Regions from separate parts of the Gordonia jinghuaiqii genome, predicted to be linked through region 1. Evidence: predicted binding sites of a transcription regulator. Region 1 holds the regulator's gene; the other holds the start of a gene.
What was found. The regulator HspR, encoded in region 1, represses chaperone genes until heat shock. The targets are predictions, from matches to a motif close to ANNTGAGTNNNNNNNACTCANNT.

Region 1 (7,234 bases):
ACAAGGGTTGCGCTCGTTGCGGGACTTAACCCAACATCTCACGACACGAGCTGACGACAGCCATGCACCACCTGTACACCAACCACAAGGGGGGCTATATCTCTATAGCTTTCTGGTGTATGTCAAACCCAGGTAAGGTTCTTCGCGTTGCATCGAATTAATCCACATGCTCCGCCGCTTGTGCGGGCCCCCGTCAATTCCTTTGAGTTTTAGCCTTGCGGCCGTACTCCCCAGGCGGGGTACTTAATGCGTTAGCTACGGCACGGATTCCGTGAAAAGGAACCCACACCTAGTACCCACCGTTTACGGCGTGGACTACCAGGGTATCTAATCCTGTTCGCTACCCACGCTTTCGCTCCTCAGCGTCAGTTACTACCCAGAGACCCGCCTTCGCCACCGGTGTTCCTCCTGATATCTGCGCATTTCACCGCTACACCAGGAATTCCAGTCTCCCCTGTAGTACTCAAGTCTGCCCGTATCGCCTGCACGCCTGCAATTGAGTTGCAGAATTTCACAGACGACGCGACAAACCGCCTACGAGCTCTTTACGCCCAGTAATTCCGGACAACGCTCGCACCCTACGTATTACCGCGGCTGCTGGCACGTAGTTGGCCGGTGCTTCTTCTCCAGGTACCGTCACTTGCGCTTCGTCCCTGGTGAAAGAGGTTTACAACCCGAAGGCCGTCATCCCTCACGCGGCGTCGCTGCATCAGGCTTGCGCCCATTGTGCAATATTCCCCACTGCTGCCTCCCGTAGGAGTCTGGGCCGTGTCTCAGTCCCAGTGTGGCCGATCACCCTCTCAGGTCGGCTACCCGTCGTCGCCTTGGTAGGCCATTACCCCACCAACAAGCTGATAGGCCGCGGGCCCATCCCACACCGCAAAAGCTTTCCACCAACCCCCATGCGAGGGAAGGTCATATCCGGTATTAGACCCAGTTTCCCAGGCTTATCCCAGAGTGCAGGGCAGATCACCCACGTGTTACTCACCCGTTCGCCACTCGAGTACCCAGCAAGCTGGGCCTTTCCGTTCGACTTGCATGTGTTAAGCACGCCGCCAGCGTTCGTCCTGAGCCAGGATCAAACTCTCCATGAAAAAATAGCGAAACAACCAACCCCCAAAAGAGCCGGCATTTCAACACAATCAGGAAAGCAAAACCTGACCAATCCAAAAACTAGCAACACCCACCCCAAAAAGGCAGATGCCACAAAAACAAACAAAAACATCTACATCCATAAAGAATGCACGATGCCAAATTGGCATCAGACAATTCATCATCACACTATCGAGTTCTCAAAGAACACACACCCACCAGCTACCCACCCCACAAAGGAGGCTCTCACCAGCAGACTTCAGTTCTGTCCTACCAGTCAACCCCGTCTCCGAGGCAACTTTTCCAGCCTACCAGACCTGACCTTCAGTCCGCAACTCCGAAGAATCTCGAACTCAAGGGATCATGGTAACCCCGAACAACCAATCCCAGACACAAAGTCTGGAACCAGAAACCCAGGGACGGCCAACGAAAAACCCGGTCTCCACTCCCCGCCTTCAGACCCTCACAGGTCTTCCGGGGCGGCGCCGTGGCTCGCTGACTGGAATGAAGTTACGCACTGATTGCCTGAGAAACAAATCGGCTGGTCAGGGCGTCGGATGTCCGGCCTCGGTCGTGTCGGTGCTCCCCTGTCGGTGCTCCCCTGCCGGGTAATGCGTCGAGCTCAGGCGAACCGTGTTGCCAGAGCCTGAAGGGTTCCTTCGATGCCGTGGCCGTTCTTCTTGTCGTACCCGATCAGTTCGATGATCTTGGGGACCCGGAGTGTCGAGTAGTCGAACGTCTCGGTGACGGTGGTGGTGGTCGGCGATGTCGACTCGAGCTCCCACCGCCAGCGGTGGCCCATGGGATGCTGCCACTCGACCACCCGGTCGGTGTCGAAGTCGGTGACCGTCGAGGTGATCTTGTACGGGACGCCGTACTGCTTCATGCCGACGCTGAATCGGGTTCCCCGACCGAGTAGCTCGGGGCCGTCGACCGGGGAGTCGCGCACCGTCCCCGATCCGTCGAGCTCAGGGTGCCGATGTGGGTTGGCCACGAGGGCGAAGATGTCCGCGGCCGGCGCGTTCACGACAACCCGACGCGAGACCTTGTGCGGACCGGAGTCGACGGTGGTGACGGGTTCAGCTGCCATGTGTCCAACGTACGCACAGTTGCGTGCGCCACGCCATGCTCTTGTCACAGCACGGTCTGCCACCCGGACGGTCTGTCACGCCACCGCCTGTCACGCCACGCCTCAGTCGGCGTTGCGCTTGCGCCGCGGCTGCCACACGACGAGTGCGTTGGTGCGCGGCACCGGGACCAGCTCACCGCCCCGGCGGTTCCGTGAGGAGGCGACCTCATCGGTGAGCTCGCGGATGCGGTGCTGCAACGCCTCGACCTGGTTGCTCAGGTCGATGATCCGCTTGATCCCCGCGAGGTTGACGCCCTCTTCCTGCGAGAGGCGTTGGATCTCTCGCAGCAGTTCGACGTCGCGGGACGAGTAGCGGCGTCCACCGCCACTCGTCCGCTGCGGGGTGACCAGGCCCAGTCGGTCATAGGTCCGAAGGGTTTGTGCATGCATGCCGGCGAGTTCGGCGGCCACCGAGATCATGAAGGTCGCGCCATCGGCGTCGAAGTTCTTCTGACCGGGCATGGCTCACTTCCCCCAGTGTGCTCTCGGGTCGAAACCGCTGGCGCGTTCGGCCTCGTCGTAGGCACGCATGGCCTCGATCGCGGCGTCGTCGAGCTTGTTCGGCACGGCGACCTTGACGGTGACGAGCAGATCGCCCGCTCCGCCCGATCGCTTCGGGACGCCCCGTCCGCGCACGCGCAGAGTCCGGCCGTCGGTGGTGTTCGGCGGGATCTTGACGCCGACCGATCCCTCGAGGGTCGGAACCGAGACCGTTGCGCCGAGAACGAGTTCGGAGATACGCACCGGCAACTGCACTCGCAGGTCGTTGCCACTGCGGGTGAACTGCTTGTGCGGGGTCACGTGGACGACGACGTAGAGGTCGCCCGACGGAGCACCGCGGCGCCCCGCCTCGCCCTGCCCGGCGAGCCGAATACGTTGTCCGTCTTCGACTCCCGCCGGGATGCGCACGTTGATGGTGCGCGCCCGGACCTTCACGCCGCTGCCGTCGCAGTCCGTGCACGGGTCGTCGATCCGCGATCCGGTGCCCTGGCAGTCCTGGCAGGGTTCGCTGAACCCGAACGCACCCTGGTTACGGCTGACGAAGCCCGAACCGTTGCAGTTGGCGCACACCCGCGGGCTCGTACCGGGCTTGGCGCCCGAGCCGTGACACGTGGTGCACGGTGACGGGCTGGTCACCCGTAGCGGGACCGTGGTGCCGAGTGCGGCATCCTTGAACGACAGCGTCGTCTCGGTCTCGAGGTCTTTGCCGCGTCGTGGCCTGCTGGCCGTCGAAGTTCGTTGTGTTCCGCCGCTCCGGTTGAAGAGTCCGTCGAAGATGTCGCCGAAACCGCCGCCGGCGCCGGTCTGCGCGCCGCCGAAGAGGTCGCCGAGGTCGAAGTCGTTGCCGCCGGTGCTGTACGTCGTCCCGCCGCCCGGGAATCCACCCGGGTAGCCGTTGCCGCCACCGCGGAATCGTCCGCCGGCGAACATGGCGCGCGTCTCGTCGTACTCTTTGCGCTTCTCGGCGTCGCTGAGCACGCTGTGGGCTTCGGACACCCGCTTGAAGCGTTCTTCGGCCGCGGTGTCACCCGGATTGGCATCCGGATGCAGCTCGCGTGCGAGCTTGCGATAGGCCTTCTTGATCTCTTCAGCCGAAGCGTCAGAAGCAACGCCCAGGTCCTTGTAGAAGTCGTGTTCTAACCACTCACGTTGTGGTGCCACCAGACGTCACCTCCTTGAGTTCGTTGGTCTGGATAGGTTCTGTTGTCTTTCGCCGGTGGTGAGCCACCCGCCCCGAGGTGCGAGCGGAGCGAGCCACGAAGGGTCACCTGGCCCTTCGTGGCTCGTCGCTACCGCTCCTCGCACCTCAGGGATCGGTGGTCGCTCTATTGTGCACCGGTCTGATCTGCTGCGGGCGCCGGATCGGTAACCGTCACCATGGCGGTTCGGATCACCTTCTCGCCCAGGCGATACCCGCGGCGGTAAACCGCCCCGAGGACCGGATGGGCGCCGGTTCCGTCGTGCTGGACGGCCTCGTGGAGTTCGGGATTGAACTCGTCACCGGGCTCACCGAAGGCCACCAGGCCCTCGGCTGCCAGCACGCCGGCGAGCTTGTCGGCAACCGCCTTCAACGGACCGGCCTCGAGGTCCCCGTGGTCGCGGGCACGGTCGAGATCGTCGATGACCGGGAGGAGCTTGTCGATCAGGATCTGCTTGCCGTAGGCGACGGATCCCTGCTTCTCCTCCGCGGCGCGGCGCCGGAAGTTGGCGAACTGAGCGCGTTCACGCTGCAGATCGGCCGTCAGTTCGGCAACACGTGCGTCCGGGTCGTCGGCCTGCTGGTCGGCCGTTTGGTCGCCCTTCTGGTCGCCCTTTGCCACATCTGCTTCGTCGACGACGGGTTCGGCTTCCGCCGGGCCGGGGCCGGCGACCGGCTCGTCGCGCACCTGACCCGTTTCCGGGTCGATGCGACGACGATCGGTCACCGTCACCGGCTCCTCGCCGGACCCATTCGTCGAATGGGATCCTGCGGTCACTTGTTCTCCTTGGTGTCAGCATCGTCGACAACCTCGGCATCGACGACGTCGGGATCGCTGTCAGCGCCTGCGGTCTCCCCGTTGGGGGATTCTGCCGCGGCGTTGGCGTAGATCGCCTGGCCGAGGGCCTGCGACTCCTCCGACAACTTCTCGATCGCGGACTTGATCGCTGCGGTGTCGTTGCCCTTCAGCGCTTCCTGCGCTCCGGCGACAGCCGCGGTGACCTTGTCCTTGAGCTCGGCCGGGACCTTGTCCTCGTTCTCCTTGAGGAACTTCTCGGTCTGGTGGACCAGCGACTCCGCCTGGTTGCGGGTCTCTGCTTCCTCGCGACGCTTGCGGTCCTCGTCGGCGTGCGCCTCGGCGTCCTTGATCATCCGGTCGATCTCGTCCTTGCTCAGGCCGGAACCGTCCTGGATGCGGATCGAGTTCTCCTTGCCGGTGCCCTTGTCCTTCGCGGTGACGTGCACGATGCCGTTGGCGTCGATGTCGAAGGTCACCTCGATCTGCGGAACACCCTGGGGCGCGGGAGCGATGCCGCCGAGCTCGAAGCTGCCGAGCAGCTTGTTGTGCGAGGCGATCTCACGCTCACCCTGATACACCTGGATCTGCACCGAGGGCTGGTTGTCCTCGGCCGTGGTGTAGGTCTCCGACCGCTTGGTCGGGATGGTGGTGTTGCGCTCGATCAGCTTGTGCATCACGCCGCCCTTGGTCTCGATACCGAGCGACAGCGGGGTGACGTCGAGCAGGAGCACGTCCTTGACCTCACCGCGGAGCACACCGGCCTGCAGTGCGGCGCCGACGGCGACGACCTCGTCCGGGTTGACGCCCTTGTTGGGCTCGCGTCCGCCGGTCATCTCCTTCACCAGGTCGGTGACGGCAGGCATACGGGTCGAACCACCGACGAGCACGACATGGTCGATGTCGCCGACGGAGATGCCCGCATCCTTGATGACGGCCTGGAACGGTGCGCGGGTGCGCTCCAGCAGATCAGAGGTGATCTTCTGGAACTCGCTGCGCGAGAGCTGCTCGTCGAGGAACAGCGGGTTCTTGTCGGCGTCGACGGTGATGTAGGGCAGGTTGATCGAGGTGCTCTGCGAGCTCGAGAGTTCGATCTTGGCCTTCTCGGCAGCCTCACGGAGACGCTGCAGGGCCATCTTGTCCTTGGTCAGGTCGACCCCGTGCTGGCTCTTGAACTTCTCGACGAGCCAGTCGACGACGCGCTGATCCCAGTCGTCACCACCGAGGTGGTTGTCACCGGAGGTCGCGCGGACCTCGACGACGCCGTCACCGATCTCGAGCAGCGAGACGTCGAACGTGCCGCCACCGAGGTCGAAGACCAGGATGGTCTGTTCCTTCTCGCCCTTGTCCAGACCGTAGGCCAGAGCGGCTGCGGTGGGCTCGTTGACGATACGGAGCACGTTGAGGCCGGCGATCTGACCGGCTTCCTTGGTGGCCTGACGCTGAGAGTCGTTGAAGTAGGCAGGCACGGTGATGACGGCGTCGGTGACATCCTCGCCCAGGTACGACTCGGCGTCGCGCTTCAGCTTCATGAGCGTGCGCGCGCTGATCTCCTGCGGGGTGTACTTCTTGTCGTCGATCTCGACGGTCCAGTCACCTTCGCCCATGTGGCGCTTGACCGAGCGGATGGTGCGGTCGACGTTGGTGACCGCCTGGTTCTTTGCGGGCTGACCGACCAGCACCTCGCCGTTACGCGCGAACGCGACCACGGACGGTGTGGTCCGGGCGCCCTCGGCGTTGGCGATGACAGCGGCTTCGCCACCCTCGAGCACCGCCACCACGGAGTTGGTGGTGCCGAGGTCGATTCCAACAGCACGAGACATGTTTGGCTTCCTCCTAGTTTGTGGGTGTGCACCCAAGTCCTTGTTGCCCCGCGGTCGTGACGAACACGGGGATGATGTCCGAAACCCTGCGGGACGGACTTCAGTGCGTCCGACTCATGTCCTACTGAACAAGTGGCTCCGAGTCAACTCGACTTGAGTCCGTACCGCTCAGGTTTCTCGAAGGGTGTAACGGGAGGGGTTCCGGGTTTGTTCCCGAATGGAGGAGAAAGTTGAGCGCGGATCGCTCAACTGATGGGATTTCGCCCCGGCCAGCCGGCAGGACGACTACGACGACGACGACGAGCGCTGTAGGTCCGCGTAGGCCGATGAGAGCTTCTCCAGGAGTTCGACGAGGGTGGCCACCTCGTCGGGCCGCCAGCCCTTGGTCATCTCGGCGTGGATCTTCGCCCGCCGGTCGTCGAGCTCACGGATCGCGCGTTCCCCGCGCGGGGTGAGCGTCAGCTCGAAACGGCGACCATCGGTGGTCGACTTCCGTTTGTCCAGAAGTCCCTGATCGACGACGGAGTCCACCGTCCTGCTGGTGTTGGAGTGCTCCATACCGAGCCGCTGGGCAAGGTCACCCACCGACGGCGACATGCCGGAGCGGGCCAGGACGTCGACGGTGCGCAGCACCCGCATGGTGGTCACGCGACCGTCGAGCCCGGTGCCCTCGACGAGCAGCTGGCGGTACCGGG
Region 2 (7,234 bases), 200 kb from region 1:
GCGCGATTCAAGTGATGCCACCAAGGTAAACCCCGCCACCGACAAAACCGTCCGAAGCCCGGTGCGCCCCCCGAAGAACCTCGCGGATTCGGGCGGGCACAACAAAGGGACCCACCCCGAAGGATGGGCCCCTCTGTCGTAGAACGGATTACCCGATCAGCCGAGGACCAACGATTCCCCGTCGGCGCTGACGTTGACCGGCACCACGTCGCCGTCGCGGATGTCGCCCGCGAGCAGCTGCCTGGCGAGCTGGTCGCCGATGGACTGCTGCACCAGCCGGCGGAGCGGACGGGCGCCGTAGAGCGGGTCGAAACCGCGTGCGCCGAGCCATTCCTTGGCCTTGGTCGACACCTCGAGATCGAGGCGACGCTGGGCCAGCCGCTTCTTCAGCTGTCCGAGCTGGATGTCGACGATCGACACCAGTTCCTCGGGGGTCAGCGGGTCGAAGATGACCACGTCGTCGAGACGGTTGATGAACTCCGGCTTGAAGGCCGAGCGCACCGCCATCATGACCTGGTCCTTGTCGCCACCCGCACCGAGGTTCGAGGTGAGGATCAGGATGGTGTTGCGGAAGTCCACCGTCCGGCCCTGACCATCGGTGAGTCGACCTTCGTCGAGCACCTGCAGCAGCACGTCGAACACGTCCGGGTGAGCCTTCTCGATCTCGTCGAACAGGACCACCGTGTACGGCCGACGCCGCACCGCCTCGGTGAGCTGACCGCCGGCCTCGTAGCCGACGTAGCCCGGAGGCGCACCGACAAGTCGTGCGACGCTGTGCTTCTCGCCGTATTCGCTCATGTCGATGCGAACCATCGCCCGCTCGTCGTCGAACATGAACTCCGCGAGCGCCTTGGCCAGCTCGGTCTTACCGACGCCGGTGGGGCCGAGGAACATGAACGAGCCGATCGGCCGGTTCGGGTCGGCGACCCCGGCACGTGCGCGACGCACCGCGTCCGACACGGCCTGCACCGCTTCCTTCTGGCCGATGACCCGGTGTCCCAGTTCATCTTCCATGCGGAGCAGCTTCTCGGTCTCGCCTTCGAGCATGCGTCCGGCGGGGATTCCGGTCCACGCCGACACGACCTGGGCCACGTCGTCGGGGCCGACTTCCTCCTGGAGCATCACGTCCTGGCCGGGGTCGGTACCGGTCTTCTCGATCGCGGCCTCGAGCTCCTTCTCCAGGCCGGGGACCCGGCCGTAGCGCAGCTCTGCGGCACGTCCGAGATCACCGTCGCGTTCGGCGCGATCGGCCTCTCCGCGAAGCCTTTCCAGTTCCTCCTTGAGGTCGCGGACCGCGTCGATGGCGGTCTTCTCCGACTGCCACCGGGCGGAGAGCTCGTTGAGCTTCTCCTTCTGGTCGGCCAGTTCGGCGCGCAGCTTGTCGAGACGTTCCTTCGACGCCGCGTCGGTTTCCTTCTCCAGCGCGAGCTCTTCGACCTCCAGGCGGCGGACGATGCGCTCGACCTCGTCGATCTCGACGGGGCGCGAGTCGATCTCCATCCGCAGCCGCGACGCGGCCTCGTCGACGAGGTCGATGGCCTTGTCCGGCAGGAAGCGGGAGGTGATGTAACGATCGGAAAGCGTTGCGGCAGCGACCAGGGCGGAGTCGGTGATGCGCACACCGTGGTGCACCTCGTACCGGTCCTTGAGGCCGCGGAGGATGCCGATGGCATCTTCGACCGACGGTTCGCCGACGTACACCTGCTGGAAGCGACGCTCGAGTGCGGCGTCCTTCTCGATGTACTTGCGGTACTCCTCGAGGGTCGTGGCACCGACCAGGCGCAGCTCACCGCGGGCGAGCATGGGCTTGATCATGTTGCCTGCGTCCATCGCCGAATCGCCGGTGGCACCGGCCCCGACAATGGTGTGCAACTCGTCGATGAAGGTGATGACCTGTCCGGCCGATCCCTTGATCTCGTCGAGCACGGCCTTGAGCCGTTCCTCGAACTCACCGCGGTACTTGGCGCCGGCCACCATCGAACCCATGTCGAGGGACACGACGGTCTTGTTGCGCAACGATTCCGGCACGTCGCCGGCGACGATGCGCTGGGCCAGGCCCTCGACGATCGCCGTCTTGCCGACGCCGGGCTCGCCGATGAGGACCGGGTTGTTCTTGGTCCGGCGCGACAGGACCTGCACGACGCGGCGGATCTCGGTGTCACGGCCGATGACCGGATCGAGTTTGCCCTCGCGGGCTGCCGCGGTCAGATCGGTCGAGTACTTCTCGAGTGCCTGGTACGTCGACTCGGGATCTTCCGAGGTGACCCGTGCGCTACCGCGAACGGCGACGAAGGCCTCGCGGAGTTGCTCCGGGGTGGCTCCGGCATTGTGCAGGAGCTTGGCGACGTCGGAGTCGCCGGTCGCCAGACCGACGACGACGTGTTCGGTCGAGACGTACTCGTCGTCGAGTTCACCGGCCAGCTGCTGAGCTGCGGTGATCGCCGCGATCGATTCGCGGGATAGTTGAGGCGTCGAGCTGGCGCCGGATACCGTCGGCATGCGATCGACCAATGCCTGGGCCTGCATACGAACACTCGACGGGTCCACGCCCACTGCTTTGAGCAGCGGCGACGCGATGCCGTCGGACTGATCGAGCAGTGCCACGAGGATGTGGGCCGGTCGCACGTCGGGGTTGCCAGCGCTGGCCGCCGCCTGCACAGCAGTGCTCAATGCTTGCTGTGTCTTCGTGGTGGGGGTGAAGCTGTCCACTCGCGTGCACCTTTCTCTTTAGTCCAACAGGCTCAAGTATGAGCCCTACGGAGTCTGTAACGCCACCAAGGTTGAGTGCATTCCACTCAGCTTTGCCATTATTGTGATCTACATCACCCAATGGTCGCACTCTGCAGTTCCGCCACTTCGGATAGGTGGCGCTAGGAACACGGCGCACCCGACCCGGAGGTCGCGACTCTGCGGGTGGTGAGGCGAGGGAGAGCAGAAGAGGCACATACCCGGGGCACCGATCGCCGCGCGCAGCGGTTTTGAGTTTACAGATGTACACTCAAAATATGCCGACCGATCATGCGCCCAGTCGCGAGCTGCCCGCACTGGCCGCTCTGGGCCGGAAAGAACTGGCCAAGGCGGTCACCGGGCTCGCCGACGTACATGCATCCGTGGCCGACACCGTATTCACCGGACTTCGCTTCGCGTGGGGTCCGAGGGTCCGTCCCGCGCAGATGATCCACGACGCCATCAGCACGTCCACGTACTCGGCGATCGTGTCGTCCGTCGACGTGGTCGGCGACCTGGCCGAGTCGATGGCGTTCCTCCACGGTGGCGTGCCGTCGGAGACCAAGCGTGGCGCCGTGGCGATCGGAATCCTCGACGGATTGATCGGTGATCAACTGACCGCCGAGAATTCCCCGCTGGCCCCGGAGACCGCCGTCCGGGTCGACGGCGCCATCGTTCCGATCACCCCGGGCGACCTGGCCACGGCCTTCCCCCGGGCCACCGGACACCTGACGGTGTTCCTGCACGGTCTGATGGAGACCGAGTTCGCCTGGGAGCGCGGAGGCCGGCCCACATATGGCGCGCGCCTCGCCGATGACCTCGGCAGCACCGAGGTCATGATCCGGTACAACTCGGGACGGCACATCAGTGACAACGGCCGCGATCTCGCCCAACTGCTCACCGACCTGGTGTCGTGGTGGCCGGTGCCGGTCACCGACCTGACCCTCATCGGCCACTCGATGGGCGGCCTGGTGATCCGCAGCGCTTGCCATAGCGCCGTGGCCGACGATGCGCACTGGCCCAAGCTGGTTCGCCAGACGGTGTGCCTCGGGACCCCTCACCTCGGCGCACCGCTGGCACGGGGCGTCCACCGCGCGACATCGGCTCTGCGCTTGTGGAAGACAAGCCGCCCGTTCGGAACTCTCCTCGGTCGTCGCAGCGCCGGAGTTCGCGATCTCTTCCACGGGGCGGTCGCCGAAGATCATTGGCGCGACACCGATCCCGACGCCTTTCGGCAGCCCGCCGTCGATTACCCGCCGCTGATGGAGGGCGCACGACACCTCTACGTGACAGCGACAGTGACCCGACGACCCGACCACCCGTTCGGCCGTATCGTCGGCGACGGACTGGTGCTGACCAACAGCGGCGGTGGACGAGACCGGAAGCGCCACCTCGGATTCGAGGTCGACGACGGATTGCACATCGGCGGCGCCCACCACTTCACCTTGCTCAACGACGACGCTGTCTACGAGTGGATGCTCCCCCTGCTGGGACCTCGGCGCGCGCTACCGCGTGGCACGGTCTGATCTGCGGTCGAGGGCGAACGTCACCCCGGTCAGCTCCTCGCTGACTGCCCACAGCCGCCGCTGAGCCGCCTCGTCGTGGGAGTCCGCACTGGATTCGACCAGTTTGGGGTACCCGCGGATCTCACCGCGGCCACCGGGTCCGTAGTACTGCCCGCCGACGACATCCGGGTCGGTGGCGGCGCGCAGCGTGGGCAGGGCACCCATCTCGGGCTGCTGGGTGAGCAGTGGCGCCACCCAGGACACCGGAAGGCGTAGCCCGGCAGGCACATTGCGCATCAGCTCGGTGTTGGACACACCCGGGTGGGCCGCAACGGCGATGGTGGAACCATGTGATGCGAGCCGGCGCTGCAGTTCGTAGGTGAACATCAGGTTCGCGAGTTTGGCCTGTCCGTACGCGCCGATGCGACTGTACGAGCGCTCCCACTGCAGGTCGTCGAAGTGAATGGCGGCGCGGATTCGGTGACCGGCGCTGCTGACCGTCACGACTCGGGAGCCGGGCACCGGCAGCAGCCGGTCCAGCAGCAGCCCGGTCAGCGCGAAGTGACCGAGGTGATTGGTGCCGAACTGGAGCTCGAAACCGTCGGCGGTGGTCTGACGGGGCGTGTACATGACGCCCGCGTTGTTGATGAGGAGATCGATGCGCGAGTGGGCGTCGCGCAGGTCGGCCGCCGCGGATCGGATCGAGTCCAGTGACGTCAGGTCGAGGGCCTGGACGCTGACATCGCCGGCCATCTGCGCGGCCGCCTTCCTGCCCTTCTCGACATTCCGGACGGCGAGAACCACCGTCGCCCCGTGTTCGGCGAGCATCCGAGCGGTCTCGAAACCGAGCCCGGTATTGGCGCCGGTGACCACGGCCACCCGGCCGCTCTGATCAGGGATGTCCGTTTCGGTCCAGTTGTCGGTCATGATGTCTCCTTTTAAGTACCGCCGGTCTATTACGTGTCCGACACTAAGAGACCGCCGGTCTACTGTCAAGGGATCGGCGGTCTGCAAGTTAGAGTGGGAGCGTGACTTTCCAGCGTGCGCGTAGTGAAGAGCAGCGGGAGATTCGTCGCCGGGCCATCCTGGACACCACGGCCTCGATGCTCGACGAGATGCCCGTCGCTGATGTGACCCTCAATGAGCTCAGTCGCCGGGTCGGCCTGGCCAAGTCGAACGTCCTGCGCTATTTCGAGTCGCGCGAAGCGGTACTGCTCGAGCTGCTGGACGCCTCGATGGGGAGCTGGCTCGATGAACTGACGGACGAGCTGGCCACAGGTGTCGACGCTGAGTCGCCGCTGGAAGCTCGCGCACACCAGGTCGCCGAGACGCTCAGCCGGACGCTCGCGAAGCGGACGGTGCTGTGCGACCTGTTCGGTGCGCAAGGTGGCGTCCTGGAGCGCAACGTCTCGATCGATGTGGTCAAGCGGCACAAGCGTTCCTCGCTGGCGAAGCTCACGGCCATGGCCGATCTGTTGCGACACCATCTGCCCGAACTCGGCGCCGAGGCCGAGCAACTGTGCCTGATGATCCTGGTATCGGCAGGGGCACTGTCGACCTACGTACCGCCACCCCCGAGCGTTCTTGCCGCCTACGCGGACGAACCCGCCCTCGGCATCCTCAACATGGAACTGGACGAAGCCCTCCGAACCTCCGTCACCGCATCGCTATTGGGCGTGCTGCCGCGGAACTCCGAGAGCGACTAGAACCCGACCACAACACTGCGCTGCCGGAGAAGTCACTGCGCAGCCGCGTAATACACCTTGGTGGCCGCCACGGGTACGGGCGTGGACTCACCGTCACCGAAGTAGACCGTCCACTCGGCGCCGGACTTGTCGAAGAGTTCGGACCCGCTGGAGGGGTAGAGCACGAAGGAGTAGTCCGAACCCTTCCGGCAGCTGTAGCCGAACTCGAAGCCCTGCGGGGGCATGGGCCACGCACCACCGGAGCGGGCCGTACATTGCTGGCCGTTGGCGAGTTCCAGAGCCCACGGGAAAACGTCCGGGCTCGGCTCCTCGAGCGTCGGCAAGGACCCCGAATAGCTGTATGAGGTCAGGGCCTTGGCCCACGGGTCGTAGGTGCACAACAGCCGGCCGTTACTGGGCCAGCAGGCGTTCGCAGAATCCGCAGTGCTTCCACATCGGTACACACCGGTGGTCGCGGCGCCCAGCGCGTTGGTGCAGTACTGCGTCGTCGAAGACGTCCACGGCCCGCCGGTATTCCCGACCGTGAAACCGTTGACAGGTTTCCCGGCCGGGTCCACGGCGACCACTTTGACCACCTCGGGTCCACCGTCGTCCGAGCCGCCCGTCGATGGCAGGCATCGACACAAGACCACCCAGGTGACGGTCCCCTCCGAGATGGTGGAGCCACCCTCGTAGCCGATCCGATAGGCGGTTCCGGCGGCGGTGTCGCCGGTGAACACTGCCACCCCGTCGGAGTCCGTGAGTGGTTGTCCGTACAGCTCGATCGCTCGTGCCCCCGGGGTGCCTCGGGAGACACCGTCGATGGTCGCGCCCGCGCTGCCCGGGGGGTCGCCGGGTGCGATCTCGACGAGCACGTCGTCGACGAATGCGTAGTCGCAATCGATCCAGACGTAGACGGTGCGATCACCGTCGTTCCGCCCGGCGGACGGGAAGGTCGGATTCGCCTGTCGGATGTCGGAAAGACTCTGACCGATCGAGATCCCGGCCCGCGAGGTCGGCGACAGCCGCGTCGCCGCCGCCTCCGCGTTCTGCGCGGCAGCGAGTCGGGCGCTCAGCTGTGCCGCGTTGTCAGCCGTGACGAACAAGCCGCCACCGCTCTCGGCCACGCACGCCAGTGACGGGTCGTCGGTCCGGAAGCCGACTGCGCTGATGGTGACCTCTGGGCGTGCTCGATGAAGGGCGGCGGCGGTCTCGCAGGGCGGCGGCGCGCACGTCGACTCACCGTCGGACACGAGCACCACCGACGCCCGGCCGCTGCCGGGAAGGAGCGCGAATGCCGCCTCGAGCGCTCCGGCG

Region 2: a site for HspR is predicted at 2,779-2,801, ahead of clpB (ATP-dependent chaperone ClpB). Genes of this name have one in related genera too.

What each region holds. Positions count from the first base shown of each region.
Region 1 covers NZ_CP059491.1:4,589,251-4,596,484, forward strand. The annotation lists rRNA gene H1R19_RS20455 (16S ribosomal RNA) at 1-1,094, opposite strand, end outside; gene H1R19_RS20460 (SRPBCC family protein) at 1,715-2,182, opposite strand; gene H1R19_RS20465 (heat shock protein transcriptional repressor HspR) at 2,285-2,683, opposite strand; gene dnaJ (molecular chaperone DnaJ) at 2,687-3,883, opposite strand; gene grpE (nucleotide exchange factor GrpE) at 4,048-4,698, opposite strand; gene dnaK (molecular chaperone DnaK) at 4,695-6,539, opposite strand; gene H1R19_RS20485 (MarR family winged helix-turn-helix transcriptional regulator) at 6,825-7,234, opposite strand, start outside.
Region 2 covers NZ_CP059491.1:4,389,429-4,396,662, forward strand. The annotation lists gene clpB (ATP-dependent chaperone ClpB) at 157-2,709, opposite strand; gene H1R19_RS19540 (esterase/lipase family protein) at 3,006-4,253, shown strand; gene H1R19_RS19545 (SDR family NAD(P)-dependent oxidoreductase) at 4,233-5,159, opposite strand; gene H1R19_RS19550 (TetR/AcrR family transcriptional regulator) at 5,261-5,938, shown strand; gene H1R19_RS19555 (vWA domain-containing protein) at 5,971-7,234, opposite strand, start outside.